3 regions of the Hydrogenophaga sp. OTU3427 genome follow, and region 2 is predicted to be linked to each of the others. Evidence: predicted binding sites of a transcription regulator. Region 2 holds the regulator's gene; each other region holds the start of a gene.
What was found. The regulator HrcA, encoded in region 2, represses chaperone genes, less so after heat shock. The targets are predictions, from matches to a motif close to TTAGCACTCNNNNNNNNNGAGTGCTAA.
Positions count from the first base shown of each region.

Region 1: a site for HrcA is predicted at 7,410-7,436, ahead of groES (co-chaperone GroES). Genes of this name have one in related genera too.
Region 3: a site for HrcA is predicted at 5,042-5,068, ahead of rpoH (RNA polymerase sigma factor RpoH). Genes of this name have one in related genera too.

Region 1 is NZ_JASATI010000010.1:56,829-67,432, forward strand. It holds partial or broken gene AAHB17_RS08390 (ATP-binding protein) at 1-415, shown strand, start outside; gene AAHB17_RS08395 (GspE/PulE family protein) at 547-3,054, shown strand; gene metH (methionine synthase) at 3,181-5,922, opposite strand; S-adenosyl-L-homocysteine riboswitch at 5,949-6,032, opposite strand; gene AAHB17_RS08405 (porin) at 6,165-7,142, opposite strand; gene groES (co-chaperone GroES) at 7,539-7,829, shown strand; gene groL (chaperonin GroEL) at 7,871-9,520, shown strand; gene AAHB17_RS08420 (hypothetical protein) at 9,709-9,966, opposite strand; gene AAHB17_RS08425 (methyl-accepting chemotaxis protein) at 10,065-10,604, opposite strand, start outside.
Region 2 is NZ_JASATI010000016.1:52,707-63,310, forward strand. It holds gene AAHB17_RS11500 (HD domain-containing phosphohydrolase) at 1-195, opposite strand, end outside; gene AAHB17_RS11505 (exosortase H-associated membrane protein) at 271-894, opposite strand; gene xrtH (exosortase H) at 1,136-1,645, opposite strand; tRNA gene AAHB17_RS11515 (tRNA-Asn) at 1,810-1,885, opposite strand; tRNA gene AAHB17_RS11520 (tRNA-Ile) at 1,912-1,988, opposite strand; gene hrcA (heat-inducible transcriptional repressor HrcA) at 2,033-3,052, opposite strand; gene AAHB17_RS11530 (NAD kinase) at 3,088-4,008, shown strand; gene recN (DNA repair protein RecN) at 4,090-5,745, shown strand; gene rapZ (RNase adapter RapZ) at 5,756-6,613, shown strand; gene mutY (A/G-specific adenine glycosylase) at 6,614-7,705, opposite strand; gene AAHB17_RS11550 (dynamin family protein) at 7,705-9,690, opposite strand; gene mutM (bifunctional DNA-formamidopyrimidine glycosylase/DNA-(apurinic or apyrimidinic site) lyase) at 9,760-10,575, opposite strand.
Region 3 is NZ_JASATI010000001.1:148,518-159,121, reverse strand. It holds gene AAHB17_RS00725 (branched-chain amino acid ABC transporter permease) at 1-730, shown strand, start outside; gene AAHB17_RS00720 (ABC transporter ATP-binding protein) at 757-1,527, shown strand; gene AAHB17_RS00715 (ABC transporter ATP-binding protein) at 1,539-2,255, shown strand; gene lysS (lysine--tRNA ligase) at 2,426-3,976, shown strand; gene rpoH (RNA polymerase sigma factor RpoH) at 4,041-4,997, opposite strand; gene AAHB17_RS00700 (2-hydroxyacid dehydrogenase) at 5,105-6,088, opposite strand; gene AAHB17_RS00695 (sodium:proton antiporter) at 6,119-7,528, opposite strand; gene AAHB17_RS00690 (FKBP-type peptidyl-prolyl cis-trans isomerase) at 7,603-7,950, opposite strand; gene AAHB17_RS00685 (nitroreductase) at 7,981-8,709, opposite strand; gene AAHB17_RS00680 (acyl-CoA thioesterase) at 8,706-9,158, opposite strand; gene AAHB17_RS00675 (histone deacetylase family protein) at 9,155-10,108, opposite strand; gene phaP (TIGR01841 family phasin) at 10,292-10,604, shown strand, end outside.

The DNA of each region.
Region 1 (10,604 bases), on a different contig from region 2:
GCCAGACCAGGTGGCGCGCTACCAGGGCCGCCTCAGTGGCCCGCTGCTGGACCGCATCGACCTGCACATCGAAGTGCCGGCCCTGCCGCCCGACGAGCTGCTGGCGGCCCACGCGGGCGAGTCCAGCGCGGCGATACGGGAACGGGTGTGCGAAGCCCATGCCCGCGCCATCACCCGGCAGGGGCACCCCAACCGCGGGCTGCAGGGCAAGGCGCTGGACCAGCACGTCGCGCTGTCGGACAGCGCCGCAAGCCTGCTGCAGCAGGTGGCCGCGCGCCTGGGCTGGTCAGGGCGCAGCACCCACCGCGCGCTGCGCGTGGCACGCACCATCGCCGACCTGGCGGCCTCGCCGCAGATCACCAGCGCCCACGTCGCCGAGGCGGCCCAATACCGGCGGGTGCTGCGGGCGTCCTGATATTTGTTTCAGTTGGTGACATCCCGAGCAACGGACCGGCTTTTTCGCGCTTACCATAAGCGCCACTCGCCAGCCCGCAGGGCCGTTCAGTCATCGGGGTCGGCGGCCATACTCCACCGCCCGCCATGCCCATGAGCCCTTCCGCCGCGCAAGAAGTCCCTCGCACCGCAGCACAGCAAGCCCTCTTTCCCTGGCCCACCCCCCCTTACGCGAGCTACCGTGACGATTCCGGCGGTGTGCAGGCGTGGCCCTGCGAGGTGGAGGGCAGCAACGGTCAGACCCGGCAATGCCTGCTGATGTCCATGACGCCGGCCAACCGCGTGGCCCTGATCCAGGTGCCGCCGGCCAACGTCAACATGCCGCTGCGCTTCTCGATGTTCCGGCGCATCAGCCTGAAGATGCCGCTCAAGCCGGTCACACAGGCGGTGGACGAGGATGGCTTTGCCCTGAGCGAGCTGCTGGACTACCGGCAACGTGTGCAATACCGCCTGCAGCTGTCGGATGGCAGCACGGTGGACGGCGACACGATCGGGCATGTGGAAACCAGCGCCGGCCTGTTCCTGTTCCACCCGCTGGACGACTTCGACACCGTCGAGCGGGTTTTCTACCCCAAGGAAGCCTACCAGCAGGTGCAACTGGGCGAGAGCATCGGCCGGGTGCTGGTGGAGCAGCACGTGGTGACCGAGGAACAGGTGGAGCGCGCCGCGGCCGAGCAGGAAAACCTGCGCAGCCGCAAGCTCGGCGACTACCTGGTGATCAAGGAAATCGTCTCGCCCGAACAGCTGCTGCAAGCCCTGGAGCAACAGTCCAAGATGCCCATGGTGCGCATCGGCGAGGCGCTGACCGCGCTGGGCCTGATCTCCGACGGGCAGCTCAAGGACGCGCTGGACAAACAGAAGACCGAACGCACCGTGCCGCTGGGCGAGCTGCTGGTCAAGAGTGGCCAGTTGTCGCGCCAGGACCTGCAGACGGCGCTGGCCCGCAAGATGGGCTTTCCGGTGGTGGACGTGGCGAGTTTCCCCATCGAGGCCGATGCGCTGCGCAAGGTCCCGTTCGCCATGGCCAAGCGGCTCAAGGTGCTGCCCCTGCTGTGCCGCGACGGCGTGCTGATCGTGGCCGCCGAGGACCCCTCCAAACGCACCACCATCGAAGAAATCGAATTCACCACGCAGAACAAGGTGGTGGCGGCGCTGGCCGGCGTTTCGCAGCTTACGCAGGCCCTGCCCATGGCCTACGGCAAGTTTGGCCTGGACGCGTCCAAGGTCCTGGGCATGCCCGGGCGCAACGACACCGAACAGGAACCGGCCAGCGCCGACAAGCTGCTGGAGTCGCTGGAGCAGCAATCCAGCTTCAATGAGTTGGCGGACAGCGAGCCCCTGATCGAGCAGTCCGACAACTCGCTGGTGCGGCTGATCAACACCATGATCGTCGATGCCTGCAACCAGGGGGCGTCGGACATCCACATCGAGACCTACCCCACGCGGCGCAAGGTGCGCATCCGCTTCCGCAGAGACGGCCACCTGGCGCCCTACATGGAGCTGCCACACACCTACCGCGCGGCGTTGGTGGCACGCATCAAGATCATGTGCGACCTCGACATCTCCGAGCGCCGCAAGCCGCAGGACGGCAAGATCGAGTTCGCCAAGTTCTCCAGCCAGTACCCGGTCGAGCTGCGCGTGGCCACCGTGCCGACGCAGGGCGGTGCCGAGGACGTGGTGATGCGCCTGTTGACCTCGGCCAAGCCGCTGCCCATGCCCGAGTTGGGCCTGACGGCCCCCAACCTCGCCCAGCTCAAGGACGCGGTCGAACGGCCCTACGGCATGGTCCTGTGTGTCGGCCCCACCGGTTCGGGCAAGACAACGACGCTGCACGCCATCCTGCAGCACCTGAACACGCCCCAGCGCAAGATCTGGACCGCCGAGGATCCGATCGAAATCACCAACCCCGACCTGCGCCAAGTGCAGGTCAACGCCAAGATCGACTGGACGTTCGCCAAGGCCCTGCGTTCCTTCCTTCGCGCCGATCCGGACATCATCATGGTGGGCGAAATCCGCGACCAGGAAACCGCCCAGGTGGCCATCGAAGCCTCGCTCACCGGCCACCTGGTGCTGAGCACCCTGCACACCAACAGCGCGCCCGAAACCGTCCTGCGCCTGCTCGACATGGGCATGGACCCGTTCAATTTCTCCGATTCGCTGCTGGCCGTGGTGGCGCAGCGCCTGGTGCGCCAGTTCTGCAACGAATGCAAGAAGACCGAGGTCGCCAGCGACGAGCACGTGGATGAACTGGTTCGGGACTACCTGCGCGCCTTCCCCGCGGACCTGCGGCCCGAGGCCGAGGCCGTGAAGGCGGACTGGACCCAGACCTATGGCCGCAACGGCAATTTGCTGCGCTGCCATGCACCGGGCTGTAGCCGTTGCGACAACACCGGCTTCAAGGGCCGCATGGGCCTGCACGAACTGATGGTCAATGGCCCGGAACTGCGCCGCCTGATCCAGACACACACCCACAGCCGACCCGAGGAACTGCAGCACGAGGCCATGCGCCACAGCCATTTCCGCACGCTGCGCCAGGACGGCATTCAGAAGGTGCTGGCCGGCCTGACCAGCATCGACGAAGTGCGGGCAAACTGCAATTAGCCCACCCCCGCGCCGCGCCTAGGGGCGCGTCACCCCCTCAAGGGGGCGACACCAGCCGTCCGGCGGAGCCGGCCCGGCGGTGTCACTGGGTTGAAACCCTCCATCCAACGCGATGGCTCGGTCAGCTCAGAGGTTCGGCGCGAGGAGTCGCTGCAGCTCGCGCTCGTCGGTGTTCTGGCGGCGCGCCAGGTCGCGCAGCTGGTCTTCGCCGATCTTGCCGACGTTGAAGTAGGTGCTCTCGGGGTGGCCGAGGTAGAAGCCGCTCACGCTGGCCGCCGGTGTCATGGCCATGCTGTCGGTCAGACCCATGCCGATCTCCTCGCACTGCAGCAGCGCGAACATGTCGCGCTTGACGCTGTGCCCCGGGCAGGCCGGGTAACCGGGGGCCGGCCGGATGCCCCGGTATTTTTCAGCGATCAGCTCGTCGTTGCTCAAGCCCTCGTTGGCCGCGTAGCCCCACAGATCGGTGCGCACACGCTGGTGCAGGCATTCGGCGAAAGCTTCGGCCAGGCGGTCGGCCAAGGCCTTGAACATGATGGCCGAGTAGTCGTCGTGGTCATCGAGGAAGTACTTCTCCTTCTTCTCGCTGCCGATGCCCGCCGTCACGGCGAACACGCCCACGTAGTCCTGGGCCACCCCCTTGGGGGCGACGAAGTCGGCCAGGCAGCGGCTGGGCCGCATCACGCCGTCGATCACCTGCTTTTCGGTCTGCTGGCGCAGGCCGTGCCAGGTCAACGCCACCTGGCTGCGGCTCTCGTCGGTGTAGAGCTCGATGTCATCGTCGTGCACGCTGTTGGCCGGGTAGAGGCCCACCACCGCGTTGGCGGTCAGCCAGCGACCCTCGATCAGGCGCTGCAACATGCGCTTGCCGTCGCTGAACACGCGCTGCGCCTCGGCGCCCACGATCTCGTCCTTCAGGATGGCCGGGAAAGGTCCGGCCAGGTCCCAGGTCTGGAAGAACGGCCCCCAGTCGATGAAGCGGGCCAGTTCGGTGAGATCGAAGTTCTTGAAGACACGGCGGCCGATGAACTTGGGCGCGACCGGCCGGTGGGCGGACCAGTCGATGGGCGTCTTGTTGGCCCGAGCCTGGGACAAGGGCCACAGCGGCACCTGCTTCTTGTTGGCGTGCTGCTGGCGCACCTTGTCGTAGTCGGCGTTGAGGTCGGCGATGAACTGGCTGGCCTGTTCGCTGAGCAGGCCCTGGGCCACGCCCACGCTGCGCGAGGCGTCGGGCACATAGACCACCGGGCCTTCGTAGTGGGGCGCGATCTTTACCGCCGTGTGCACCCGGCTGGTGGTGGCGCCGCCGATCAGCAGTGGGATCTTGCGCAGACGGAAATGCTCGTCCTTCTGCATTTCGGCCGCCACCACCTGCATCTCCTCCAGGCTGGGGGTGATGAGGCCGGACAGGCCCACGATGTCCGCCCCCTCGACCTTGGCGCGCGCCAGTATCTCGTGGCAGGGCACCATGACACCCATGTTCACGACCTCGAAGTTGTTGCACTGGAGAACCACGGTCACGATGTTCTTGCCGATGTCGTGCACGTCGCCCTTGACGGTGGCGATCACGATCTTGCCCTTGGGCTTGGCGTCGCCGCCGGCCTCGACCAGCAGACGCTTTTCTTCCTCGATGTAGGGCAGCAGGTGGGCCACGGCCTGTTTCATCACGCGCGCGCTCTTGACCACCTGGGGCAGGAACATCTTGCCCTGGCCAAACAGGTCGCCGACGATGTTCATGCCGTCCATCAGCGGGCCTTCGATCACGTGCAGCGGGCGCCCGCCATCGGCCAGGATCAGCTGCCACATCTCCTCGGTGTCTTCGGTGATGAATTCGTTCTGGCCATGCACCAAGGCGTGGCTCAGGCGCTCGCGCACCGGCAAGGTCCGCCAGGCGTTGCGGGCGCTGTCGTCTCGGGCGGCGCCCTTGGCGCTCTCGGCAATCTCCACCAAGCGCTCGCCGGCGTCGGGCCGCCGGTTGAGCACCACATCTTCCACCCGCTCGCGCAGCGTGGGATCCAGTTCGTCGTAGACGCCCACCATGCCCGCGTTGACGATGCCCATGTCCATGCCGGCCTGGATGGCGTGGTACAGGAAAACCGTGTGGATGGCTTCGCGCACCGGGTCGTTGCCGCGGAAGCTGAAGGACACGTTGGACACCCCGCCCGAGACCTTGGCGCCCGGCAGGTTCTGCTTGATCCAGCGGGTGGCGTTGATGAAGTCCACCGCGTAGTTGTTGTGCTCTTCGATGCCCGTGGCGATGGCGAAGATGTTGGGGTCGAAAATGATGTCCTCGGGCGGGAACCCCACCTCGTCCACCAGGATGCGGTAGGCGCGCTCGCAGATCTCGATCTTGCGGGCAAAGGTGTCGGCCTGGCCGGTTTCGTCGAAGGCCATCACCACCGCCGCCGCGCCGTAGCGCCGCACCAGCGTGGCCTGGCGCTTGAACTCGTCCACGCCCTCCTTCATGCTGATGGAGTTGACGATGCCCTTGCCCTGGATGCAGCGCAAGCCGGCCTCGATCACGCTCCACTTGGAGCTGTCGATCATGACCGGCACGCGGGCGATGTCGGGCTCGGTCGCCATCAGGTTCAGGAAGCGCACCATGGCCGCTTCGCTGTCCAGCATGGCTTCGTCCATGTTGACGTCGATGACCTGGGCCCCGTTCTCGACCTGTTGGCGGGCCACGGCCAGGGCCTGCTCGTACTCGCCATTGAGAATCAGGCGTGCAAAGGCCTTGGAGCCGGTGACGTTGGTGCGTTCACCGATGTTGACGAACAGGGTTCCACGGTCCACGCTGAGCGGCTCCAGGCCGGACAACAGCATGGGCGGCACGGTGGCGGGAAAGGCATCTGCAGAGAAGTTGGACATCGGGGCATCAACGCCAGCAAGGGGCGTGAAATCGAGCGCCGTTGTCACAGTGAAGGGGACCAAGCCTGACATCGACGGGGCCGTCGGCTGCTGCAGCGCTCCTTGATCCGGGCGCCATTTTACTCTGCGCCACGGGCACCCCTCAGCCACGCGGTCGAGCAGAAACGGGCGAAAAAAAACCCCGCCAATGACGGCGGGGTTTTTCAACCATTGAAAGGTTGCTGGCTCACGCCAGCAGCCGATCAGAAGGTGTGACGGATCGAGAAGTCGTAGTTGGCGCTGGTGGCCTTGCGCTTGCCCAGGGTAGCGATCAGGGAGGTGCGCTTGCTCAGAGCGTAGGAAGCACCCAGACCGACCTTGTAGGAGCTGGCGCCGCCGTTGGTCTTGTCGTTCAGGTAGCCCAGGCTGACGGTGGTGGCACCCAGGGGGATGTCAGCGCTCAGTTGGTAACCCTTGTACTTGTCAGCGTTGGCGTAGCCACCGTTGGCGACGTCGCCGTCGACGTTGGTGTAAGCAGCCTTCAGGTTGGCCACACCCAGGTTGTAGCCGACGCCCAGAACGTAGCCGTCGTCGTTGATGCGGTTGCGCAGAACGCCACCCATCACGGTCAGAGGACCAGCAGCGTAGACAGCGTTGGCGCTCAGGAAGGTCTTGGTGCCGACAGGTGCGCCGCCCAGTGCGGGAGCGGTCTGGTCCTTCAGACCCACGGTCAGGCCGATGGCCAGAGGGCCAAAGTTGTTGTTGTAATGGATGCCTTCGGTGCGACCCAGGTCAGCAGCGTCCGGACCACGCGAAGCGTTGCCGTTGGCGAAAGCGATGGAAGCAGCGCGCACGGTGCCCCACGGATCGGCCCAGTTGTTCACGTCGTTGAAGGCTTCGATTTCACGGCCGAAACGGACGTTACCGAAACCACCGCTCAGACCCACGGTCGAAGCGCCTTGGAAGGTGCGGCGGCCAGCGTTGGTGCCGTCGTTGTTGCCGTTAGCGGGGTTGAAGCGCTGAGCCAGCATGAAGTTGGCCTTCAGACCGCCACCCAGATCTTCGGAACCGCTGAACACCAGCTGGTTCAGACCGTTGCCGGCGGCGTTCAGCACGGTGGTGCCAGCAGCACCGTTGCGAACGATGCCGATGTCCACCGAACCGGACAGGGTCACGGTCGACTGGGCGAAAGCGGCGCCGGTGGCAGCCACGGCAGCCAGAGCAATCAGAGTCTTTTTCATTGAGAGATTCTCCAAGGTTGAAAAAAGAGGCCGTGGGCATCAGCCCCAAGCCAACCTCCGTTTTTGGAAGTTGACCTTATTGCACCAGAAGCCGCGCGGGGACGCAAAACTTTCCCTGCTTTTTGACACCGTGCTGTTGTTTGAGTGCAACGAGACCAAGGTGCCAGGCAAAGGGCCCTCGGATCGATCCATCGATTTCATCATCTTGACTGTCCGCAGCGAAGAACGGCGTGGGTGGGCTTGAAAAAATCCGGCGGCGCCCTAAAATCAGCACTCGTTGGACTTGAGTGCTAACATCAACTCATCCACACCGGCCCGTCCGGCTTCCGCCCTGTGCCAACGGCCAGGCCGTGAAGGTGGATTCCAGCTTCCCTTGTTATTCATTCAGGAGATTTCATGAAACTGCGTCCCCTCGCCGATCGCGTGATCGTCAAGCGCCTCGAACAAGAAACCAAGACCGCTTCGGGCATCGTGATCCCCGACAACGCCGCCGAGAAGCCTGACCAGGGCGAAGTGCTGGCCGTCGGCCCGGGCAAGACCAACGACAAGGGCGAAACCAAGGCCCTGTCCGTGAAAGTGGGCGATCGCGTGCTGTTCGGCAAGTACAGCGGCCAGACCGTCAAGGTCGACGGCGACGAACTGCTGGTGATGAAGGAAGACGACCTGTTCGCAGTCGTCGAGAAGTAATCCCGCCCTCACCCATCTCTGTATATCTAGGAGTCTGACAAATGGCAGCAAAAGACGTGATTTTCGGCGGCGAAGCCCGCGCCCGCATGGTCGAGGGTGTGAACATCCTGGCCAACGCCGTGAAAGTGACCCTGGGCCCCAAGGGCCGCAATGTGGTTCTGGAGCGCTCTTTCGGCGCCCCCACCGTGACCAAGGACGGCGTGTCCGTGGCCAAGGAAATCGAACTGAAGGACAAGCTGCAGAACATGGGCGCCCAGATGGTCAAGGAAGTTGCTTCCAAGACCTCGGACAACGCCGGTGACGGCACCACCACCGCCACCGTGCTGGCCCAGGCCATCGTGCGCGAAGGCATGAAGTACGTGGCCGCCGGCATGAACCCGATGGACCTCAAGCGCGGCATCGACAAGGCCGTGGAAGCCCTGATCGCCGAGCTGAAGAAGGCTTCCAAGCCCACCACCACCAGCAAGGAAATCGCCCAGGTTGGCTCCATCTCGGCCAACAGCGACACCTCCATTGGCGAAATCATCGCCAACGCGATGGACAAGGTCGGCAAGGAAGGCGTGATCACCGTGGAAGACGGCAAATCGCTGCAGAACGAGCTGGATGTCGTTGAAGGCATGCAGTTCGACCGCGGCTACCTGTCGCCCTACTTCATCAACAACCCCGAGAAGCAGGCCGCCCTGCTGGACAACCCGTTTGTCCTGCTGTTCGACAAGAAGATCAGCAACATCCGTGACCTGCTGCCCACGCTGGAGCAAGTTGCCAAGGCCGGTCGTCCGCTGCTGATCATCGCCGAAGACGTCGAAGGCGAAGCCCTGGCCACCCTGGTGGTCAACACCATCCGTGGCATCCTGAAGGTCGTGGCTGTCAAGGCCCCCGGCTTCGGCGACCGCCGCAAGGCCATGCTGGAAGACATCGCCATCCTCACCGGTGGCAAGGTCATCGCTGAAGAAGTGGGCCTGACCCTGGAAAAGGTCACCCTGGCCGACCTGGGCCAGGCCAAGCGCATCGAAGTGGGCAAGGAAAACACCACCATCATCGACGGCGCCGGCGCTGCCGCTGACATCGAAGCCCGCGTCAAGCAAGTGCGCATCCAGATCGAGGAAGCCACCAGCGACTACGACCGCGAGAAGCTGCAAGAGCGCGTGGCCAAGCTGGCCGGCGGTGTGGCCGTCATCAAGGTCGGTGCCGCCACCGAAGTCGAGATGAAGGAAAAGAAGGCCCGCGTGGAAGACGCCCTGCACGCCACCCGCGCTGCGGTGGAAGAAGGCATCGTCGCCGGTGGTGGCGTGGCCCTGCTGCGCGCCCGTCAGGCCGCTGGCACCATCAAGGGTGACAACGCCGACCAGGACGCCGGCATCAAGCTGGTCCTGAAGGCCATCGAAGCCCCCCTGCGCGAAATCGTGGCCAATGCTGGTGGCGAACCGTCGGTGGTGGTCAACGCCATCCTGGCCGGCAAGGGCAACTACGGCTTCAACGCCGCCAACGACACCTACGGCGACATGATCGAAATGGGCATCCTGGACCCGACCAAGGTGACCCGCACCGCGCTGCAGAACGCCGCTTCGGTCTCCAGCCTGATGCTGACCACCGAGTGCATGGTCGCCGAGTCCCCCAAGGACGACGCACCGGCCGGCGGCATGGGTGGCGGCATGGGTGATATGGGCGGCATGGGCGGCATGGGCATGTAATTGCGCCTTGCCTGAGGGCGCATGGCGGCGTTGCAGCCGCTGGCCGTGGCGATTGCCACTGACTGCGCGGCTGCGCCTTGCCCTGCACCCTCATGCTGCGTCGGGGTACACCTTGGGTGTGCTCCCAGCCCCAACAAAAAACCCCGCGAGGCGACTCGCGGGGTTTTTTGTTGGCGTCGGACCCGATCTTATTTGGCTAGGGCCTTCCTGATCAGCGCGACCACCAACATCAGCACCAGGCCCCCCACGCCACCGCCGGCGGCCGTGCCGGCCATGCCTGCCGGTGCCGCCGCACCCAGCAGGGCGCCGAGCAAATGACCGCCAATGCCCCCTCCCAGGATGCCGGCCAGCGAATTGCCCAGCATGCCCAGCGAAAGGTTCTTGAACAAAGCGCCGCCGACGTTCCCGCCGATGGCCCCCAAAAGCAGTTGCACCAACAATTCCATTGAATATCTCTCCCTGAATCACATCGACCCTGCCTGCCAGGGTTGACGGCACTATAGCGTCGGCTGGACTCGGGAAATGTCAACGATTGCACACGGCGTCAAGCAGCACCCGCGTGCGGCGCCAGCTTGAAAACACTGATGGCCTGGGCCAAGCTGGCGGCCTGGTGCTTGAGGCTTTCGGCGGCGGCGGCACTTTCCTCGACCAGCGCTGCGTTCTGCTGGGTCATCTGATCGAGCTGGCTGACCGCGACGTTCACCTGATCGATGCCATCGGCCTGGTCGCGCGCCGCGTTGGTGATTTCTCCAATGATGGTCTGCACGCTGGCCACATTGCGCACGATGTTGTCCATGGCCACGCCTGCATCCTGCACAAGGCGGCCACCATCGTCCACCTTGCCCACGCTGTCGCCGATCAGCCGCTTGATTTCCTTGGCCGCCTCGGCCGAGCGCCCAGCCAGCGACCGCACTTCTGACGCCACCACCGCAAAACCCCGGCCTTGTTCACCCGCGCGGGCCGCTTCCACGGCCGCGTTCAGTGCCAGGATGTTGGTCTGGAAGGCAATGCTGTCGATGACACCGATGATGTCCGCAATGCGGCGAGAGGCTTCGTTGATCTCGCCCATGGTGTGCACCATGCG
Region 2 (10,604 bases):
GTGCACGATCTCGAAATGCAGGTGCTGCTGATCTTCGGTCAGTTGGTAGAGCGTGCCGCCCTCGGCCCGCGTGATCGCCTTGGCCGCCAGCAGGATGTTCTCCAGCAAGCGGTCGATGTTGCGCTCGCTGGACAGCGCCGCGCCCACGGCAATCAGTTGCTCAAAGCGCCGCAGCAGGGTATAGGTGGTTTCCATGTCGTGATCTCGTTGAGGTGGCGCAAAGCTGGCCCACATTGTCAAACAAAGACAAGACTTGTGACCGCCCCACGGTCAGGATTCCGGCGTCCGCTCCAGACGTCCGGCCAGCGTCATCTCCAGCCACAAGCGCTGGACAAAAGAGCGGTCGAGCAACAGCCACAACAACACCGGCGCCAACGGCGTCAGCATCAGGAAACCGAACTGGTAGCCGTAGGCCACCACCTCCAGCGACCAGCGCGGCAGACCGGTCTGCACCAGCACCTGCGGACCGCTGGCGAGCAAGGCATCCTTGAGCCATTGGAAACACAGGCTGATGGATTGCAAGGGCATCAACGCCACCGCGCCCAGCAGCAGCTTGAGCGGCCAGCGCCGCGGGCGGGACGCCAGCAGCAGGGCCCACAGCAGCACCACGCCGTAGCCGAAGGTGCGGTAGTTCACCTCGGGCGCCAGCTGCGCCACCACCAGGCGACCCCCTTGGGGCACCAGCACATTCAGATGCGTGAGCAGCACCCCCACCGTCCCCTGGCGCTCCACCCCCGCCACCCAGCCAAACAGGGTCTGCATGACCTGTCCCGCCAGTGCAATGACTGGCGCCGACAGGTAGGCAGACAACTGGTACCACGGCCACATGAGCACCAGCAGCCAGGCGATGCTCAGGAGCAGAAAGCGGGCCAAGCGGCTAGGGCCTGTGAACATCATTGTTCCCAGTGCGAATGGGGTGAAAACAGCGTCCATCTGGGCGCGCGACGACGGCCAGACTGGGCGTCTGGCCTAGGAGTGCAACAACGAGTGGCGCTGTTTTCACCCCATTCCCTCGGGTTGCGGCCAAAAAGGCCGTGCGCCGCGTTGCGAAGCCTCGCCGGGCCACCGGCCCGTCTGCGTTTCACGCCTTGCGCACGGCCTTTTTGACTCGCAACGCATCTTGGAAAAATGATGTTCACAGGCCCTGAGCGGCAAGCTGCATCTCCGAGCGGCGCGCGACAGCGCGCATCCACAACAGCCAGACCACCAGCACGTCGAGCATGATCAGGGCCTGCCAGAGGTAGAGATGGGCAAATTCGAAGGCCTGCATGCTCCACTGCCCCAGGTAGAAAAGGCTGATGACCCGCAGCAGGTTGGCCACCTGGATGGCCACGATGCCCACGGCCATGCCGGTGAGCTTGATCGCCCAGCCCGACGGAAAGGCGATGATGCCGGCCATCAGGATCAGCGCCGCCTCGACGCCGTTGCAGCCGGCCTCGATGGACACGCCAAAACCCGTGGACTTGCTTTGCAGGATCCGGCCGTGGCTGATCACGTCGCCATCGAACCATGTCATCACAAAGGCGCTCATGCGCGCGAGCAGGCTGGTCCACGGGTGCACCAGCGCCTGCTGCACCGGGTTCAGCATCTCGACGCCGAACAGCACGGCCAGCACGAACAGAAAAATAAGAAAGAAGCGCAGCACGGCGGGTCACCCGGTTCGACACGGCGGGTTGAGCCGCGCAATCCTGTTGCGGCGATGCCCACCTGTGGCGGAATTATCACCTCGGCCGCCTCATACGGGTGCCGTTGCCACGCGGCGGCGGCAACGGAAAAGCCCCACACTTTCGTGCAGGGCTTTGGCGTATCTGGCTCCCCGACCTGGGCTCGAACCAGGGACCTACGGATTAACAGTCCGGCGCTCTACCGACTGAGCTATCGGGGAAAAATTCGGTAAGTTCGCAATGATACTGGTAGGCCGTGTTGGACTTGAACCAACGACCAAAGGATTATGAGTCCTCTGCTCTAACCAACTGAGCTAACGGCCCGACCAGCGCGGGATTGTAAGCGCAGCCCAAGAGGCTGCTGGCGCTCACTTGTTGTGGCTCAGTGCATTGCTGACCAGCTTGGCGGTGATGTCGACAATCTGGATCATCCGATCATACGCCATGCGCTGGGGTCCGATCACGCCCAGGGTGCCGACCACCTGGCCGTCCACCTCGTAGGGCGCAGTCACCACCGACAGGTCCTGGTAGGGCACGACCTGGCTTTCGCCGCCAATGAAGATGCGCACGCCCTCGGCCTGGGTGGACACGTCCAGCAGGCGCATGAGCTGGGCCTTTTGCTCGAACAGGTCGAACAGGCGGCGCAAGTTGCCCATGTCGCTGGAGAACTCGTTCACCGACAGCAGGTTGCGCTCGCCGGCAATCACCACCTCGTCGGCCGCCTGGTCACTGCTGGGATCGTCCTCCACCGCGGTCACCATCAGTTGCGCGATTTCGGTGCGAAGGGCATCGACCTCGGTGCGCAGGCGCTCGCGCACCGTCTCCATGGTCAGGCCGGCGTAGTGGGCATTGAGGAAGTTGGCCGCCTCCTGCAACTGCGACTGGCTGTAGACCGTCTGGGTGTGGATGACGCGGTTCTGCACCTCGCCATCGGGCGAGACGATGATGACCAGCACCCGGTGCTCGGACAAACTGAGGAATTCGATATGGCGAAACACCGAGCTGCGCCGCGGCGACATCACCACGCCGACGAACTGCGACATGTTGGACAGCAACTGGGCCGCGTGGTTGATGACCTTGTGCGGCTGGTCGGCCTGCAGGCTGGCGCCCGCCATGCCGTCCTGGGCGGCCAGCTGGTCGCGGTTGACGGTGAGCATGGTGTCCACGAACAGCCGGTAGCCGCGCGCGGTGGGAATGCGCCCGGCCGAGGTGTGCGGGCTGGCGATCAGGCCCAGTTCCTCCAGGTCGCTCATGACGTTGCGGATGGTCGCGGGCGACAGGTCCAGGCCGGTGGCCTTGGCGAGCGTGCGCGAGCCGACCGGCTGTCCGTCAGCGATGTAGCGCTCAACCAAGGCCTTGAGCAACAACTTGGAGCGGTCGTCTAGCATGCTTTCAATCTGTGGAGCTGTGTTGTAATTTAAACATGACATCGCCCACCCCGCCGCGCTCCGTGCACAGCAGCCCCAACGCCCCGCTGCGCTTCCGGCACGTGGCCATCGTCGGCAAGTACCAGGCGCTGGGCTCCCGCGACGCGCTCGATGGCATTGCCCACTTCCTGCACGGTGAGGGCTGCGATGTCGCGATGGAGCGCGACACCGCCCACAACACCGGCCTGATGCAGTACGGCGCGCTCGACGTGGACGACATCGGCGCCCGCTGCGACCTGGCGCTGGTGGTGGGTGGCGACGGCACCATGCTGGGCATCGCCCGCCAGCTCGCCCGCCACGGCGTGCCGCTGGTGGGCATCAACCAGGGCCGGCTGGGCTTCATCACCGATGTGGCCTACGGCGACTATCCCGACAAGCTCCGCCCGATGCTGCGCGGTGTCTTCGACGAGGACCGGCGCGCCCTGATCGAGGCCAACGTGTGGCGCGATGGGCGCTGCGTGTTCCAGGCCACGGCGCTCAACGACGTGGTGGTCAACCGCGGCCCCGCCGCCAGCATGATCGAGCTGCGTGTGGCGGTGGACGGCCGTTTCGTGGCCAACCAGCGCGCCGACGGCCTGATCATCGCCTCGCCCACCGGCTCCACCGCCTACGCCCTGTCGGCCGGCGGACCGCTGCTGCACCCGGCCATCGCCGGCTGGGTGATGGCACCGATCGCGCCCCACACCCTATCAAACCGGCCCATCGTCCTGCCCTCCGACGGCGAAATCAGCGTCGAGCTGGTGTCCGGCAAGGACGCCAGCGCCAATTTCGACATGCAGACTTTCACCGAACTGATGCACGGCGACCGTATCATCGTCAAGCGCTCGCCACACCAGTTGCGGCTGCTGCACCCGACCGGCTGGAGCTACTTCGACACCCTGCGCAAGAAGTTGCACTGGAACGAAGGCGTGGCCTGAAGCGCCGCTCGGGCGCCGGCTGCGTCGGGTGGGTGGCCGCGAGCGCCCCAGGTTTCCCCGTTTGTCCTCTCTGAGCAATCCATGGCACTGCAACGCATTGTTCTGTCCGACTTCGTCATCGTCCAGCGCCTGGAACTGGACCTGCACGCCGGCTTCACCGTGCTGACCGGCGAGACCGGCGCCGGCAAATCCATCCTGATCGACGCCCTGCAGCTGGTGCTGGGCGCGCGTGCCGACAGCGCCGTGGTGCGCGAGGGCGCGGCCCGCTGCGAGGTCTCGGCCGAGTTCGACCTGACGCCACCGGTGGCCACCTGGCTGGCCGACAACGGCTTCGACGCCGAAGACAGCCTGCTGCTGCGCCGCACCGTGGACACCCAGGGCCGCAGCAAGGCCTGGATCAACGGCGGCGCGGCCACGGCCGGGCAGCTCAAGGCCCTGGCCGACGGCTTGGTCGACATCCACGGCCAGCACGCCTGGCAAAGCCTGACCCGCCCCGACGCGGTGCGCCAGTTGCTGGACGCGTACGCCGGCATCGCCACCCACGCCCTGCCCGGCCTGTGGGCCGACTGGCGCGGGGCGCTGAAGGCACTGGACACCGCACGCACCCAGCAGGCCACGCGCCAGCAGGAAAGCGAACGCCTGAGCTGGCAGATCGGCGAGGTGGCCAAGCTCGCCCCGGGAGCCGACGAGTGGGACGAGCTCAACACCCAGCACGGCCGCCTGGCCCACGCACAAGACCTCATCAGCGCCGCCCAAGGCGCGCTGGCCGCGCTGGACAACGACGACACCAGCGCCCTGTCGCTGCTGGCGCGCGCCACGGCCCTGCTCGAATCGCAGGTGGGCATCGAGCCCCGGTTCACCGAAGTGCTCAAGGCCCTGGAGGATGCCCAGGCCCAGTTGCAGGACAGCGTGCACACGCTGCAGCACTACGGCCGCGACACCGAACTCGACCCGGCGGCGCTGCAGGCACTCGACGAGCGCCTGACCAACTGGATGTCGCTGGCGCGGCGCTACCGCTGCACGCCCGAGGAACTGCCCCAGCGCCTGGCCGACTGGAGAACGCAGCTGGCCGAGATCGACCGCGCCAGCGACCTGGACGGCCTGCAGAAAGAAGCCACCGCGCGCGAAGCCGCCTTCATGAAGGAGGCCAAGCGCCTGTCCAAGCTGCGGCAGCAGGGCGCGGCCCGACTGTCCGAAGGCATCACCCTGGCCATGCAAGGCCTGGGCATGCAAGGCGGCCGCTTCGAGGTTCGTCTGGCCCCACTGGACGAACCGCAGGCGCACGGCCTGGAGCAGGTCGAGTTCCTGGTGGCCGGTCACGCCGGCAGCACGCCGCGTCCGGTGGGCAAGGTGGCCTCGGGCGGCGAGCTCTCGCGCATCGCGCTGGCCATCTCGGTCACCACCAGCCAGTTGGGGGAAGCACCCACCCTGATCTTCGACGAGGTGGATTCGGGCGTGGGCGGGGCCGTGGCGCAGACCGTGGGCCAGCTCATGCAGCGCCTGGGCCGCGACCGCCAGGTGCTGGCCGTGACCCACCTGCCCCAGGTGGCGGCCTGCGCCGACCAGCACCTGCGCGTGGCCAAACACAGCGGCGCCCTGGGCGCGCTGAGCCAGGTGCAGGCGCTGGACGCCGCCGAACGCGTGCAGGAACTGGCCCGCATGCTGGGCGGCAGCGCCACCTCCGGCGCCTCGCTGGCCCACGCGCGCGAAATGCTCGAAGCGGCCGCGGGTGTCTGAAGCGAACACCATGCCCATGCAGCTCGTGCTCATCACCGGCATGTCCGGCTCCGGCAAATCGGTGGCGCTGCACGCGCTGGAGGACGCCGGCTTCTACTGCGTGGACAACCTGCCCCCCGAGCTGCTCGAATCCTTTGTGGCGCTGGAACACGGCCACCGCGCCGAACGGGTGGCCGTGGCCATGGACGTGCGCAGCGCCGCCTCGCTGCCCGGCCTGCCAGCGCGCCTGCGCCAGCTGCGCGGCACCGACGTGCAACTCACCACCCTGTTCCTCGACGCCACCACCGACACCCTGGTGCGGCGCTTCTCGGAAACGCGGCGCATGCACCCGCTGTCGCTGGCCGACGCCGCCGACCAGCAGCGCGCCCTGATCGACGCCATCGAACTCGAACGCGAGCTGCTGGGCGACCTGCGCGACCAGGCCCTGGTGCTGGACACCAGCCTGCTGAAGGCCTCCACCCTGCGCAGCCAGGTCAAGGGCCTGATCCAGGCGCCTCCCTCGCAGCTCACCCTGGTGTTTGAATCCTTTGCCTTCAAACGCGGCATTCCCATGGACGCCGACTTCGTGTTCGACGTGCGCATGTTGCCCAACCCACACTACGAAGCGGAGCTGCGCCCGCTGACCGGCCGCGACGCGCCGGTGGCCGACTTCCTGCGTGGACACCCGGAAGTACTGGCGATGCGCGAACACATCGCCGGCTTCCTGCAGCGCTGGCTGCCCGCCATGCGGCAGGACCACCGCAGCTACGTCACCGTGGCGGTGGGCTGCACCGGCGGCCAGCACCGCTCCGTCTACATGGTGGAAACGCTGGCGGCCGAGTTCGGGCCACACTGGACGGTGCGCACCCGGCACCGCGAGCTGGACTGATCAGGCTCCGTCGAGCCACAGCCGCACCGGCGCCGGCAGGCCCAGCGCCTGCCATTCACCGGGGGTGGCCCAGCGGCCATCGGACGCCGGCCCCGCCGATACGTTCACCGGCAGCACGGCCGGCCGCAGGCTCAGTTCGCGGTGGGTGAGGCTGTGCTTGCGCGCCGGCAACCATTGCACGGCGGCGCCATCCAGACCCCATGACACCAGCGCGCCCAGCAACGCGGCCTCGTCGCCAAACACCGGCGTGCAGTACAGGCCGGCCCAGATGCCACGCGGCGGCCGCCGCTCCAACCAGACCGCGCCGTCGGGGCGGCGCAGGGCCAGCAGCCACCAGGTCTCGTGACGGCGCAGCAGCTTGCGTGTCTTCACCGGGTAGGCGTCGGGTGCGCCAGTGGACAGGCCGCGGCAATCGCTGGACAGCGGGCACAGCAGGCACTGCGGCTTGCTGCGGGCACACAGGCTGGCGCCGAGGTCCATCAGGCCCTGGGTGTAGGACGCCATGGCGGCGTGGTCAGCATCGGGGGGCACCAGCGCCTGCGCCAGCGCCGACAGCGCCCGTTCGTTGCCGGCCTGCGCCAGATCACCCTCAAAACCCAGCGCCCGCGACAGCACGCGCTTGACGTTGCCGTCCATGATGGAGATGCGCTCGCCGAAACAGAAGGCCGCGATCGCCGCCGCCGTGGACGGACCGATACCCGGCAAGGTCTGCAATTCGACCGAAGTGGTGGGAAACACGCCAGCGAAGCGCGCGACCACCTGCTGCGCACAGGCGTGCAGGTTGCGCGCGCGGCTGTAGTAGCCCAGGCCGCTCCACAGCGCCATCACGTCGTCGGACGGCGCCGCCGCGAGATCGGCCACGGTGGGAAAGCGGGCCAGGAAACGTTCGTAGTAGCCCAGCACCGTGCTCACCTGGGTCTGCTGCAGCATGATTTCGGACAGCCACACGCGGTAGGGGTCGCGGGTGTGCTGCCAGGGCAGGTGGCTGCGGCCATGGCTGCGCTGCCAGGCCACCAGGCGGTGGAACAGGCCGTCCGGCCCGTGCGGCCCTGGCCCGTGTGCCACGGGCGGGTGGGCGGGGTCGGCGGCCATCAGGCCGGCAACACCGGCGTGGCGTCCACGGCGGGGGCAGGGGCGGCCACATCGCCATCGGCCGCATCGGGCCCGGCGTCGGCCAGCAGTTCCTCGCACCAGCCGCGCAGGCGGGCCTGGGTGGCGTCCAGCTCGACCTGCATTTGCTCCAGCTCGCGGATGCGGTCGTCCAGCCCGCTGGCCGCGGTCTGGATGCGGGTCACGGCCTCCATGCGGCGCGTGAAGTTGCGGCGGCGTTCGCGCAGCTGGCCATCCAGCTGGGCCGCCGAGCCCTTGTTCCAGGTCTCGACCTCAGCCAGGGCGGTGTCGAACACGCCTTTGAGACGCGACATCAACGCGCGCGCCAGGCGTTCGGCGAACTCGGGCTGGGCCAGCTTGAGCGTGTTGCTCAGGCCCAGGTACTGCAGGTGGTTGCGCTCGATCAGGGCCAGGTCTTCGCGGAAGCGCTGGAGGTCGGGCGCGGCCGGGGGCTGGAGCGAAAAACCGAATTCCGCGTTCAGGCTCTTGAAGCTGTTGACCAGCATGGCGTGGATGTCGTTGCCCATGGCCTGCGCCCGCGACACGACGTCGCGCAGGCGGTCAAAACAGTCGCCGTAGGTCTTCTTGACACCGAACTTGATGCCCGGCTTCTTGAGCGCCTCGGCCAGCTGCGTGACCTCGGCCTTGAGGGTGGTGGTGCTCAGCAGGCCAAACAGTTCGCGCAACAACTTGAGGTGCACCGAGCGCACCGCCTGGATGCGCGCGCCGCTGCTGTCGAACTCCGCCTGCTCCTGCTCGATGCGCAGGCGCATCTGGCGGATCACGGTGGCGTTCTTGCCGCGCAGGCCTTCGAGCTCCTGCATCTGCTCCACCAAATCGCGCTCGCGCGCGTGCAGCATGCGCCCGGTTTCGTTCTGCAGTTCATGCAAACCATCGGCCACCACGCCCTGCAGGATGCGCCTGCGCCGGCCCAGCAGGCCTTCGCCCAAGGCGTGTTCAAGATCGGGCAGGCGGCTGGCGGCCAGGCGCACCGGGTCTTGCTGCACCTTGGCCAGCAAGCCTTTTTGCGCCGACACGGCGATCACCTGGTCCTCGGCCAGCCCCAGCACACGGGCCGAGGTGGCACGCTGGCGCTGGATCTGCGACTCGATGTATTCGGGCGTGCTGAGGTCGTCCCACAGCGTGTCGATCTTGTTGAGCACCACCAGACGCGAATCGATGCGCTCGGCCGCGGGCGCGAGGTGCTCGCGCCAGATGGTCAGGTCGGACTTGCTCACGCCGGCATCGGCCGCCAGGATGAAGACCACCGCGTGCGCCTGCGGCAGCAGGCTGACCGTCAACTCGGGTTCGGCACCGATGGCGTTGAGGCCGGGCGTGTCCAGGATCACCAGGCCTTGCTTGAGCAGGGGGTGGGCCATGTTGATCAGCGCATGGCGCCAGCGCGGCACCTCGACCAAACCGTCCGCGCCCACCAGCGGGTTGTCCTCGGGGGCTTCGTCGTGCCAAAAGCCCAGCGCACGCGCCTGCGCCTGGTCGACGTGCACCACCTCGGCCACTTTTTCGATGGCCTGGGCCAACTGAGCCGGGTCGTTCACGTCGAGATCGATGCGCTCCCACTTCTCGGGCGCGCCGCGCCACTCCATCAGCGACTGGGGCTGCAACCGGGTCTCGATGGGCAGCAGGCGCAGGCAGGGCGCGATGTCGGCGTCAAAGCCCAACTCGGTCGGGCACATGGTGGTGCGCCCGGCGCTGGCCGGCATGATGCGCCGCCCGTAGCCGGCAAAAAACACCGCATTGATGAGTTCGGACTTGCCACGCGAGAACTCGGCGACAAAAGCGACCATGACCTTGTCGGCCTTGACCTGCGACTGCAGCTGGTCGAGCCGCGCCGACACACCGGCGTCCACCAGCTCGTGTTCGGCCAGCCATTCGTTGAGCCCCTTCAGGCGCTGCGCGAACTGGCGGCGCCAGGCCCCGTGCTGGTCAAATTCCTGATTGAAGTCCATGGCGTGTGGGCTGGGCGAACAAAGACGTGGAAGGAGCGGGTCAATATAGCACCGCGTCCCGAGGCCGCATCACGGTTTTTGGCACTGTGGGCAGTAGAAGGTCGAACGCTGTCCCTGGCGCAGTGTCTTGATGGGCGTGCCACAGACCCGGCAGGGCAGACCCGCGCGGTCGTAGACCATGGCGTCCATCTGAAAGTAGCCACTTTCGCCGTGGGCGTTCTTGAAGTCCTTGAGCGTGCTGCCCCCCAGCGCCAGCGCGCGCGCCAGCACATCGCGCACCGCCGCATGCAGGCGCTGGGCCTGCGGCCGCGTGAGCAGGTGCGCCCGCCGGGTGGGTCGTATGCCGGCGGCAAACAGCGCCTCGGACGCGTAGATGTTGCCGACGCCCACCACCACGTCGCCCGCCAGCAACACCTGCTTGATCGGCGCGCGCCGCTTCCGCAACGCCGCGTGGAAAGCCTGCGGGTCGAAGCCCAGGCCCAGGGGCTCCACCCCCAGGCCGCCCAGCAGCTTCACCGCCACCGGATCGTCTTCGTCGAGGGCGAACACCACGGCGCCAAATCGGCGCGGGTCGTGCAGGCGCAGCACGCCGCGATCGGTCAGCAGGTCCACATGGTCGTGTTTGCCGGGCGCTGGCAAGGTGGTGTCGAAGCGCAGGCTGCCTGACATGCCCAGGTGCCACAGCAGCAGGCCCTCGCTCAGGTCCATGAGCAGGTATTTGCCACGCCGGCGCACGCCCAGCACCGTCTGCCCGGCCAGGCGGGCGCCCTCGCAGCCCAGGGACCAGCGCAGCGGCAGGCCGAGGCGCAGGCCCGTCACACGCGCGCCGGCGATGCGGTCGGCAAAACTCTGCCGCGTGACTTCAACTTCGGGCAACTCGGGCATGGTTCAGGCAAGGGTTGGGACGGTTGGGG
Region 3 (10,604 bases), on a different contig from region 2:
CATCCTGGGGGCACCCACCCTCAAGCTGCGCGGCGACTACCTGGCCATCGTGACACTGGGCTTCGGTGAAATCATCCGCATCTTCATGCTCAACATGGACCGCCCGGTGAACATCACCAACGGACCCAAGGGCCTGAGCCAGATCGACTCCATCTCCATCTTCGGCGTCAACCTGGGCAAACGCCTGGTGATCGGCGACTTCACCATCCAGCCGGTCACGCTCTACTACTACCTGTTCCTGTTCCTGGTCGTGCTGTCGGTCATCATCTGCTACCGCTTGGAGCGCTCGCGCATCGGGCGCGCCTGGATGGCCGTGCGCGAAGACGAGATCGCCGCCAAGGCCATGGGCCTGAACACCCGCAACCTCAAGCTGCTGGCCTTCGGCATGGGCGCCTCCTTCGGCGGCCTCTCGGGCGTGCTGTTCGCGTCCTTCCAGGGCTTTGTGTCGCCCGAGTCCTTCTCGCTGATGGAGTCGGTCATGATCGTCGCCATGGTGGTGCTGGGCGGAATCGGCCACATCCCCGGCGTGATCCTGGGCGCGCTGCTGCTGGCCGGCCTGCCCGAGGTGCTGCGCCACGTGGCCACGCCGCTGCAGGCCCTGACCGACGGCCGCCTGGCCCCCGAAATCCTGCGCCAGCTGCTGGTGGCCCTGGCCATGATCATCATCATGCTGCTGCGTCCACGGGGCCTGTGGCCCGCACCGGAACACGGCAAATCGCTCAGCAAATAAGACGTGCAACAGAACAAGGCACAAGCATGACAGACACCATTCTGAAAGTGGCCGGCGTCTCCAAGCGTTTCGGCGGCCTGCAGGCCCTGAGCGACGTCGGCATCGAGATCCAGCGCGGCCAGGTCTACGGCCTGATCGGCCCCAACGGCGCCGGCAAGACCACCTTCTTCAACGTGCTGACGGGGCTGTACACGCCCGACAGCGGCACCTTCGAGCTGGCCGGCAAGCCCTACACCCCCAGCGCGGTGCACGAGGTCGCGAAAGCGGGCATCGCCCGCACCTTCCAGAACATCCGCCTGTTCGCCGAGATGACGGCGCTGGAAAACGTGATGGTCGGCCGCCACGTGCGCACCCACTCGGGCCTGATCGGCGCCGTGCTGCGCACCCCCGGCTTCAAGGCCGAGGAAAAAGCGATTGCCGACCGTGCCATGGAGCTGCTGGAGTACGTGGGCATCGCCAAATACGCCGACTACAAGGCCCGCACCCTGAGCTACGGCGACCAGCGCCGCCTGGAAATCGCCCGCGCCCTGGCGACCGACCCGCAGCTGATTGCGCTGGACGAACCTGCCGCCGGCATGAACGCCACCGAAAAGGTGCTGCTGCGCGAGCTGATCGACCGCATCCGCAACGACAAACGCACCATCCTGCTGATCGAACACGACGTCAAGCTGGTGATGGGCCTGTGCGACCGCCTGACCGTGCTCGACTACGGCAAACAACTGGCCAGCGGCACCCCGGCCGAAGTGCAGAAGAACCCCAAAGTCATTGAAGCCTACCTGGGCACCGGCGGACATTGAGCGAGAAGAACATGGCACAAACCCTACTCAAAGTCAGCGGCCTGAAGGTCGCGTACGGCGGCATCAAGGCCGTCAAGGGCGTCGACCTGGAAGTGCGCGAGAAAGAACTCGTGACCCTGATCGGCTCCAACGGCGCCGGCAAAACCACCACCATGAAGGCGGTCACCGGCACCCTGGCCATGGAAGGTGGCGACATCGAATACCTGGGCAAGAGCATCAAGGGCAAGGGCTCCTGGGACCTGGTGCGCGAAGGCCTGGTCATGGTGCCCGAAGGCCGCGGTGTGTTCACCCGCATGACCATCACTGAAAACCTGCAGATGGGCGCCTACATCCGCTCCGACAAGGCCGGCATCGCCGCCGACATCGAGCGCATGTTCACCATCTTCCCGCGCCTGCGCGAGCGCAAGGACCAGCTGGCCGGCACCATGTCGGGCGGCGAACAGCAGATGCTGGCCATGGGCCGCGCGCTGATGAGCCAGCCCAAGGTGCTGCTGCTCGACGAGCCCTCCATGGGCCTGTCGCCCATCATGGTCGACAAGATCTTCGAGGTCGTGCGCGACGTCGCTGCCCAGGGGGTGACCATCCTGCTGGTGGAGCAGAACGCCCGCCGCGCCCTGCAGATCGCCGACCGCGGCTACGTCATGGACTCGGGCGAGATCACCATGAACGGCATCGGCAAGGACATGCTGGACGACCCCAAGGTGAGAGCCGCGTACCTTGGTGAATGACATAGCGCCCCCACGCTCCGCCGCTGCGCGGGTCGCTGCCCCCCAGGGGGGGCCGGCCTTGCTTGGGGCGGCCCGGCGCGGCGGCCAACTGCACGTCGAATAGGTTTGCAGCAAAAAACTAGAATAGAGGGTTGCGCACAGCGGTGCGCAGCCCTTTTTTCATTGCCAACATGAACACCCCTGCCGCTCACTCCCACACCGCCGTCGCCGAAGACAACCAGTTGATCGCCGAGCGTCGCGAGAAACTCAAGGCGCTGCGCGAGCAGCAGCAGGCCGGCGGCGCGCCCGCCTTCCCCAACGACTTCAAGCCGGCCGACCGGGCGCAGGACCTGTTCGAGCGCTATGACGCCATGGGCAAGGAAGAACTGGAGCCACTCAAGGTGCGCGCCAGCGTGGCCGGGCGCATGATGCTCAAGCGGGTGATGGGCAAGGCCAGCTTCGCCACCCTGCAGGACGCCTCCTTCGGCCCCTCGGCCGGCCGCATCCAGATCTACCTGGGCAACGACAGCGTGGGCGAGGAAGCCCACGCCGCCTTCAAGCACTGGGACCTGGGCGACATCGTGGCCGCCGAGGGCACGGTCTTCAAGACCCGCACCGGGGAACTGACCATCCAGGCCGACAGCGTGCGCCTGCTCACCAAGAGCCTGCGCCCCATGCCCGACAAGTTCCACGGCGTGCACGACCAGGAGGTCAAGTACCGCCAGCGCTACGTCGACCTGATGACCGACGAGACCACCCGCAAGCGCTTCATGGCGCGCAGCCAGGGTGTCACCCACCTGCGCGAGTTCATGGTCCAGCACGGCTTCCTGGAGGTGGAAACGCCCATGCTGCACCCCATTCCCGGCGGTGCCAACGCCAAGCCCTTCGAGACCCACCACAACGCGCTGGACCAGCAGATGTTCCTGCGCATCGCGCCCGAGCTCTACCTCAAGCGCCTGATCGTGGGCGGCTTCGAGCGCGTGTTCGAGATCAACCGAAACTTCCGCAACGAAGGCATCTCGGTGCGCCACAACCCCGAGTTCACCATGATGGAGTTCTACGCGGCCTACTGGAACTACCGCGACCTGATGGACTACACCGAGGCGCTGATCCGCGACGTGGCCCAGCGCACCTGCGGCACCCAGCAGCTGAGCTACCAGGGCCAGCCGGTGGACCTGACCCAGCCCTTCGCCCGCCTGACCATACGCGAAGCCATCCTCAAGCACACCGAAGCGGGCGACCACGTGGACAGCCGCAGCTGGCTGATCAACGAGCTGCGCAAGCTGGGGAAAAACGAGGAAAAGGACAAGCTGTCCACCCGCAGCCTGGCCAGCCTGCAGGTGATGTACTTCGAGGAGACGGTGGAGGAAAAACTCTGGCAGCCGACCTTCATCATGGAACACCCGACGGAAATTTCGCCGCTGGCCCGCGCCAACGACGACCGCCCCGAGGTGACCGAACGCTTCGAGCTCTACATCACCGGCCGCGAGTTCGGCAACGGCTTCTCGGAGCTCAACGACGCCGAGGACCAGGCCGCCCGCTTCCAGGCCCAGGTGACGGCCAAGGACGGCGGCGATGACGAGGCCATGTTCTACGACGCCGACTACATCCGCGCGCTGGAACACGGCATGCCGCCCGCCGGCGGTTGTGGCATCGGCATCGACCGACTGATGATGCTGCTGACCGACAGCGCCAGCATCCGCGACATCATCCTGTTCCCGGCACTGCGCCGCGAGGGCTGAGGCCTGCGCGCCCAGCAAAAAGGCCACGCGGTGCGTGGCCTTTTTCATGGAACGGCAACCCGCTTCAGGCGTATTCGGCCAGCGCTGCGCGCATCTTCTTCATGGCCGCCACCTCGATCTGGCGCACCCGCTCGGCGCTGACGCCGTACTCGGCCGCCAGTTCGTGCAGCGTCATGCCGCCCGACCCGTCGTCGTTGACCTTGAGCCAGCGTTCCGCCACGATGCGGCGCGAACGGTCGTCCAGCTGCGACATCGCGTGGGCGATGCCGTCCGTGGCCAGGCGGTCGCGGTGCTGGTTTTCCAGCACGGCGGTGGGCTCGTGGGTGGCGTCCGACAGGTAGGCGATGGGGCCGTAGGCTTCCTCGCCGTCGTCGTTGGGCGTGGGGTCCAGCACCACGTCACCGCCCGACAACCGACGTTCCATTTCCATCACTTCTTCGCGCTTGACGTTCAGCTCACGCGCCACCACACCGATTTCGCTCTCGTTGAGCGTTTCGCGGTGGGTGGCCAGGTCGGCCTCGGCGGCGTCGGTCTTGAAGCCCTGCTTCATGGAGCGCAGGTTGAAGAACAGCTTGCGCTGCGCCTTGGTGGTGGCCACCTTGACCATGCGCCAGTTCTTCAGGATGTATTCGTGGATCTCGGCCTTGATCCAGTGCAGCGCGTAGCTGACCAAGCGCACGCCCTGTTCGGGATCGAAGCGCTTGACGGCCTTCATCAGGCCCACGTTGCCCTCCTGGATCAGGTCGCCATGGGGCAGGCCGTAGCCCAGGTACTGGCGCGACACCGACACCACCAGGCGCAGGTGCGACATCACCAGCTTGCCAGCGGCTTCCAGGTTGTTCTCGTCCTTGAGCTGGCGGGCGTAGGTCTGCTCCTCTTGCAGCGTGAGCATGGGCAGGCGGTTGACGGCCGAAATGTAGGCGTCCAGGTTGCCCAGGGGCGGCAACACCAGGGCAGTGGCCCAGGGCTTGCTCAGCGCGACGGCGTTGGTGTTCAGGCTCGGATTGGCAGAAACGGTCATTTCCACACCTTTCTATGGCATGTCCTCTTGGGACAGTTCAAATATTAGCACTCCCTGAGAGCGAGTGCTAAGGGAAAGGTTCCCAAAAACGTCCGCCACAAAGGGTTTTACGGGGCCAGCGCCTGCGGGTTGACCGGCGTCAGGGCCTGGCCCCGGGTGAGATAGCTGACCAGGTTGTCGGCCGCCAGGCGCGCCATGGCCAGCCGGGTGGCCACGGTGGCGCTGGCGATGTGGGGGGTCAGCACCACGTTGGGCACGGTCAGCAGATCGGGGTGGACGGTGGGTTCGCCTTCGAACACGTCCAGGCCGGCGGCGGCAATGCGGCGTTCGCGCAGGGCCACGGCCAGGGCGGCGTCGTCCACGATGCCGCCGCGGGCGATGTTGATCAGCGTGGCCGTGGGCTTCATCTGCGCGATCTCGGCCGCACCGATGGCGTGGTGCGAGCTGGCGCTGTAGGGCAGCACCAGCACCAGGTGGTCGGCCTGGGCGAGCAGCTCGGCCTTGTCGACGTAGCGTGCCCCACAGCCGGCCTCCAGCTCGGGGGAGAGGCGCGAGCGGTTGTGGTAGATCACCTTCATGCCAAAACCATGGGCGCCGCGCCGGGCGATGCCCTGGCCGATGCGGCCCATGCCCAGGATGCCCAGCGTGCTGCCGTGGACCTCGGCGCCGGCAAACATGTCGTAGCGCCACTGTGTCCACAGGCCGGCACGCAGGAAATGTTCGCTTTCGGTGACGCGCCGGGCGGTGGCCATGAGCAGCGCGAAACCGAAGTCGGCCGTGGTCTCGGTCAACACATCGGGGGTGTTGGTGCCCAGGACCCGCCGGGCGCTCATGGCCGGGACGTCGAAGTTGTTGAAGCCGACCGCCATGTTGGCCACGATGCGCAGCTGCGGGCAGGCGTCGAGCAGGGCCGCGTCGATGCGTTCACTGCCCGTGGTCAGGGCGCCGACCTTGCCCTGCAGGCGCGCGATCAGCTCGGCCGGCGGCAGGCCGTTGTCGCCCGCGTGGTGGTCGACCTCGAAGTGCTGTCGCAGCAGCTCGATCACTTGCGGAAAGACGGGGCGGGCTACCAGGATGGCGGGTCGGGTCATGTCAGAGCCTTGTGATCGTGGGAGACCTGTTCAGCGGAACCAGATGACGGTGATGAGGGCGAACAGCGGGATCAGCACCGCGCCCGACCACAGCATGTAGCCAAAGAAGCTGGGCATGCCAACGCCGCGGTCTTCGGCGATGGCCTTGACCATGAGGTTGGGGGCGTTGCCGATGTAGGTGTTGGCGCCCATGAAGACCGCGCCGGCCGAGATCGCGGCCAGGGTGGGAGCCAGGGTGGTCATGAGCACCTGCGGGTCGCCCCCGGCGGTGTTGAAGAACACCAGGTAGGTCGGGGCGTTGTCGAGGAAGGAGCTCAAGGCACCGGTGGCCCAGAAGTAGGCTGCAGGGTCGGGCGAGCCATCGGACCGGGTAACGGCGGCGATGACGGCACCAAACGGTCCGTTGGCGCCGGCCTTGAGCATGGCGATCACGGGGATGATGGTCAGGAAGATGCCGGCGAACAGCTTGGCCACCTCGGCCATGGGCGCCCAGGCAAACTGGTTGTCCACGTGCACCTGGGTGGGCGTGAGCTTGAGCGACAGCAGGGTGACGCCGATCAGGCCGACGTCGCGCACCAGGCCGGGCAGGCCGACGTCCGTGCCGTGGATGTGGATCAATACGTCCGACTTCCAGAAACCGCTGAGCAGCACCAGGCCGACCACGGCGCCCAGCAGCAGGAAATTGACGCTGCCGTCGAAACCGATGCCGCGGGTGTCCGGCGTCGGGTCGGCTGGCAGGCACTCGTCTCGGCGGTGGTAGAACCAGCTGTCCAGCGCGAAGAAGATGGCCAGCAACGCGCCCACGAGGAACAAGGTCTCGGGAAAGATGTGGGAGATGGTCCAGAAGAAATCCACCCCCTTGAGAAAGCCCAGGAACAGCGGTGGATCACCCAGCGGGGTGAGCGAGCCGCCGGCATTGGAGACGATGAAGATGAAGAAGACCACGGCATGAGCCTTGTGCCGGCGGTTGTCGTTGGCGCGCAGCAACGGCCGGATCAGGAGCATGGACGCGCCCGTGGTGCCCATGAAGCTGGCCAGCACCGCGCCCAGGCCCAGGATGGCGGTGTTGAGTCCCGGGCTGCCATGCAGGTTGCCGCGGATGTAGATGCCCCCCGAAACGGTGAACAGCGCGGTCAGCAGGATGACGAAGGGGATGTACTCGGCCAGCAGCGCATGGACCAGGCTTTGCGAGGCCACGCCGACCCCGGCCCAGGCCGCGAAGGGCAGCAGAAAGGCCAATGCCCACGCCGCCGAGACCTTGCCGAAATGGTGGTGCCAGAAGAGCGGCGCCAGCAGCGGCGCCACCGCAATCGACAGCAGCAGACCGGCGAAGGGCAGGCCCCACACAGGGGACAGGGCGGCACCGTCGAAGTCGGCCGCCCCGGCCAGGCCGGGCAAACACAGGGCAGCCAGCAACAGCGGCCAACGGATCTGACGCATCGTCTCCTCCAGATGGGAATGACCGACCTACGGGGTCGGCTTGTTCTTCTTGTGACGCCGTCGGCGCCGCGGGCTCAGGCCGCCAGCAGTTCGACCTCGAACAGCAGCGTGGCGTTGGGCGGAATCACACCGCCCGCGCCGCGTGCGCCGTAGCCCAGGTCCGCCGGGATGACCAGGCGGCGCGTGCCGCCCACGGCCATGCCCTGCACACCCTCGTCCCAGCCCTTGATGACGTGGCCGGCACCCAGCGGGAACACGAAGGGGTCGTTGCGGTCCTTGCTGGAGTCGAACTTGGCGCCCAACACGCCGTCGTTGTAAAGCCAGCCGGTGTAGTGCACGGTGACGCGCTTGCCCGCCTTGGCCACGTCGCCGGTGCCGGTGACGGTGTCGTCGTATTGCAGGCCGGAAGGGGTGGTGATCATGGTGTGTTCCTTGTGATGAAAAAAATGAAATCAGTCCAGCCAACGGGTGAACGACGCCACCGTCTCGCGCGGCGTGTGGAAACCGTTGACCTTGTCGTCCGGATCGGCATAGCCCAGCGACATGCCGCAGACCAGCATCTCGCCCTCGCCAGCGCCGATGTGGGGCAGCACGATGTCGGTGTAGTCGACCCAGGCCGCCTGCGGACAGGTGTCCAGGCCGTGGCCACGCGCGGCCACCATGATGTTCTGCAGGAACATGCCACAGTCCACCAGCGAGCCGCGCCCCAGCACCTTGTCGATGGTGACCATGATGCCCACCGGCGCATCGAAGAAGCGGAAGTTGCGCTGGTGCTGGGCGTGCATCTTGTCCTTGTCGCCCTTGGTGATGCCCAGCAGGCCATAGAGGCCCCAGCCGTTCTCGCGCCGGCGGTCGATGTAGGGGCTGACCCAGTTCGTGGGGTAGTAGTCGTAGGCGGGCTTGCGGGCGGCGGCCAGGGCCGGGTCGGCGCGGCCGGCATCGTGCGCGGCGCAGACCTTGTCCACCAGGCCGTCGCGGCTGGCACCCTGCAGCACATAGACCTTCCAGGGCTGGGTGTTGGTGCCCGAGGGCGCGCGGCTGGCCACTTCAAGCAGGTGGGCGATGGTCTCGCGCGGCACCGGCCTGGGCAGGAAGGCGCGCACCGACATGCGGCTGGTGATGGCCGCGTCGACGCTGGCCGGATCGATGGCGGCGTGGGTGCCGGCCGCGGGCGGGTTCATGGACACAGGGCGGTCTCCAGGGTTTGTTTGAGCCGTTCAGGCAGGGGCACGGGCCGGCGCGTGGCACGGTCCACATACACATGGATGAAATGGCCGGCGGCGGCGCACAGTTCGCCATCGGCGGCGAACAGGCCCACCTCGTAGCGCACGCTGGAGCGCCCCAGGTGGGCCACGCGCAGGCCGGCGTGCACGTCTTGCGGAAAGGCCAGCGGGGCGAAGTAGTTGCACTGGGTTTCGATCACCAGCCCAATGACCTCGCCGGCATGGATGTCCAGCGCGCCCTGCTCGATCAGCCAGCCATTGACCGCCGTGTCGAACCAGCTGTAATAAACGACGTTGTTGACGTGGCCATAGATGTCGTTGTCCATCCAGCGCGTGCCGATGGTGCGGAACACCCGGTAGGCGCTGCGGGCCTGGGGCTGGGGCTTGGCGGGGACGGAAGCGGTCATGGTCGGCGATTGTGCCAGCGCCGCGCGTAGTGCACCGCCACCTGCCAGGTGTTGCGTTGCACCTGCACCGTGGTGGCGATGTCGCGGCCATAGCCGCCGGCCATGCTCATGGCCAGCGGCACGCGCCGCTGCCAGGCCCAATCGAAGACACGGCGGTCGCGCGCCTCCAGCCCGTCGTAGCTCAGTTTCATGCGACCCAGGCGGTCGCCCTCGTGGGGGTCGGCGCCGGCCAGGTAGAACACCAGGCCCGGCTGCACCCGCCGGTCCAGCTCGTCCAGTGCCCGGTCCAGCGCGTGCAGGTACTCGTCGTCCCCACAGCCGTCCGGCAGGGGCACGTCCAGGTCGCTGTCCTCCTTGCGGAAGGGAAAGTTCTTCTCGCCGTGCAGCGACAGCGTGAACACCGACGGATCGTGGCGGAAGATGCTGGCCGTGCCATTGCCCTGGTGCACATCGAGGTCGATCACCGCCACCTGCAGGCCAGGACGGCCGCTGCGCGCGTGCTGGCGGCCCCATTCGGCCTGCAACAGCCGGGCCGCCACGGCCGCGTCGTTGAACACACAGAATCCGCTGCCCTTGTCGGCGTACGCATGGTGGGTGCCGCCAGCCAGATTGGCCGCCACGCCGCCACCGTCGAGCGCCGCCCGCGCCGCCTGCACGGTGGCGCCAACAGAACGCCGGGCGCGCTCGACCATGGCCGGGCTCCAAGGGAAACCGATCTCGCGCTGGGCGGCCGCGCTGAGGTGGCCTTCGGTCACTGCGGCCACATAGCCCGGGGTGTGCACCAGGGCCAGTTCGCCATCGCTGGCGGGCAGGGCTTGCAGCAGTTCCACATCGGGCAACTCGGTCGTGATCAGCTCGCGCAAGGCCGCGTATTTGCCCATGGGAAAGCGGTGGCCTGTTGGCAGGGGCAACACGAAATGGTCGGCGTAAAAGGCTTTCACGGCACACATTGTGTCTGGAACATGAAATCCGACCGATTTAGAGCCTGCCGTCGAAAATGTTGCAATGCAACAAAAAACGCTTGCAAATCGGCGGCAGCTTCCTATAATTCAAACCATGTTGCAGCGCAGCATAGGCCTCCAGGTCCAGCCGCTCTGCCCCTTCATTTGCAACCATCCTCAGGAGTCCTGACCATGCTGACCGCAGAACAAATCATCGCCGCTCAAAAAGCCAACGTCGAAACCCTGTTCGGCCTGACCCAGAAGGCCTTCGAAGGCGTCGAGAAGCTGGTTGAGCTGAACGTGCAAGCCACCAAGGCCGCCCTGGCCGAGACCGCCAACAGCACCCAGGCCGTGCTGAGCGTGAAAGACGCCCAGGAACTGCTGACCCTGCAAGCCAGCCTGTTCCAGCCCCTGGCCGAAAAGACCGTGGCCTACAGCCGCCACCTGTTCGACATCGCTTCGGGCACCTCCGCCGAATTCGGCAAGGCCGCTGAAGCCCAGGCCG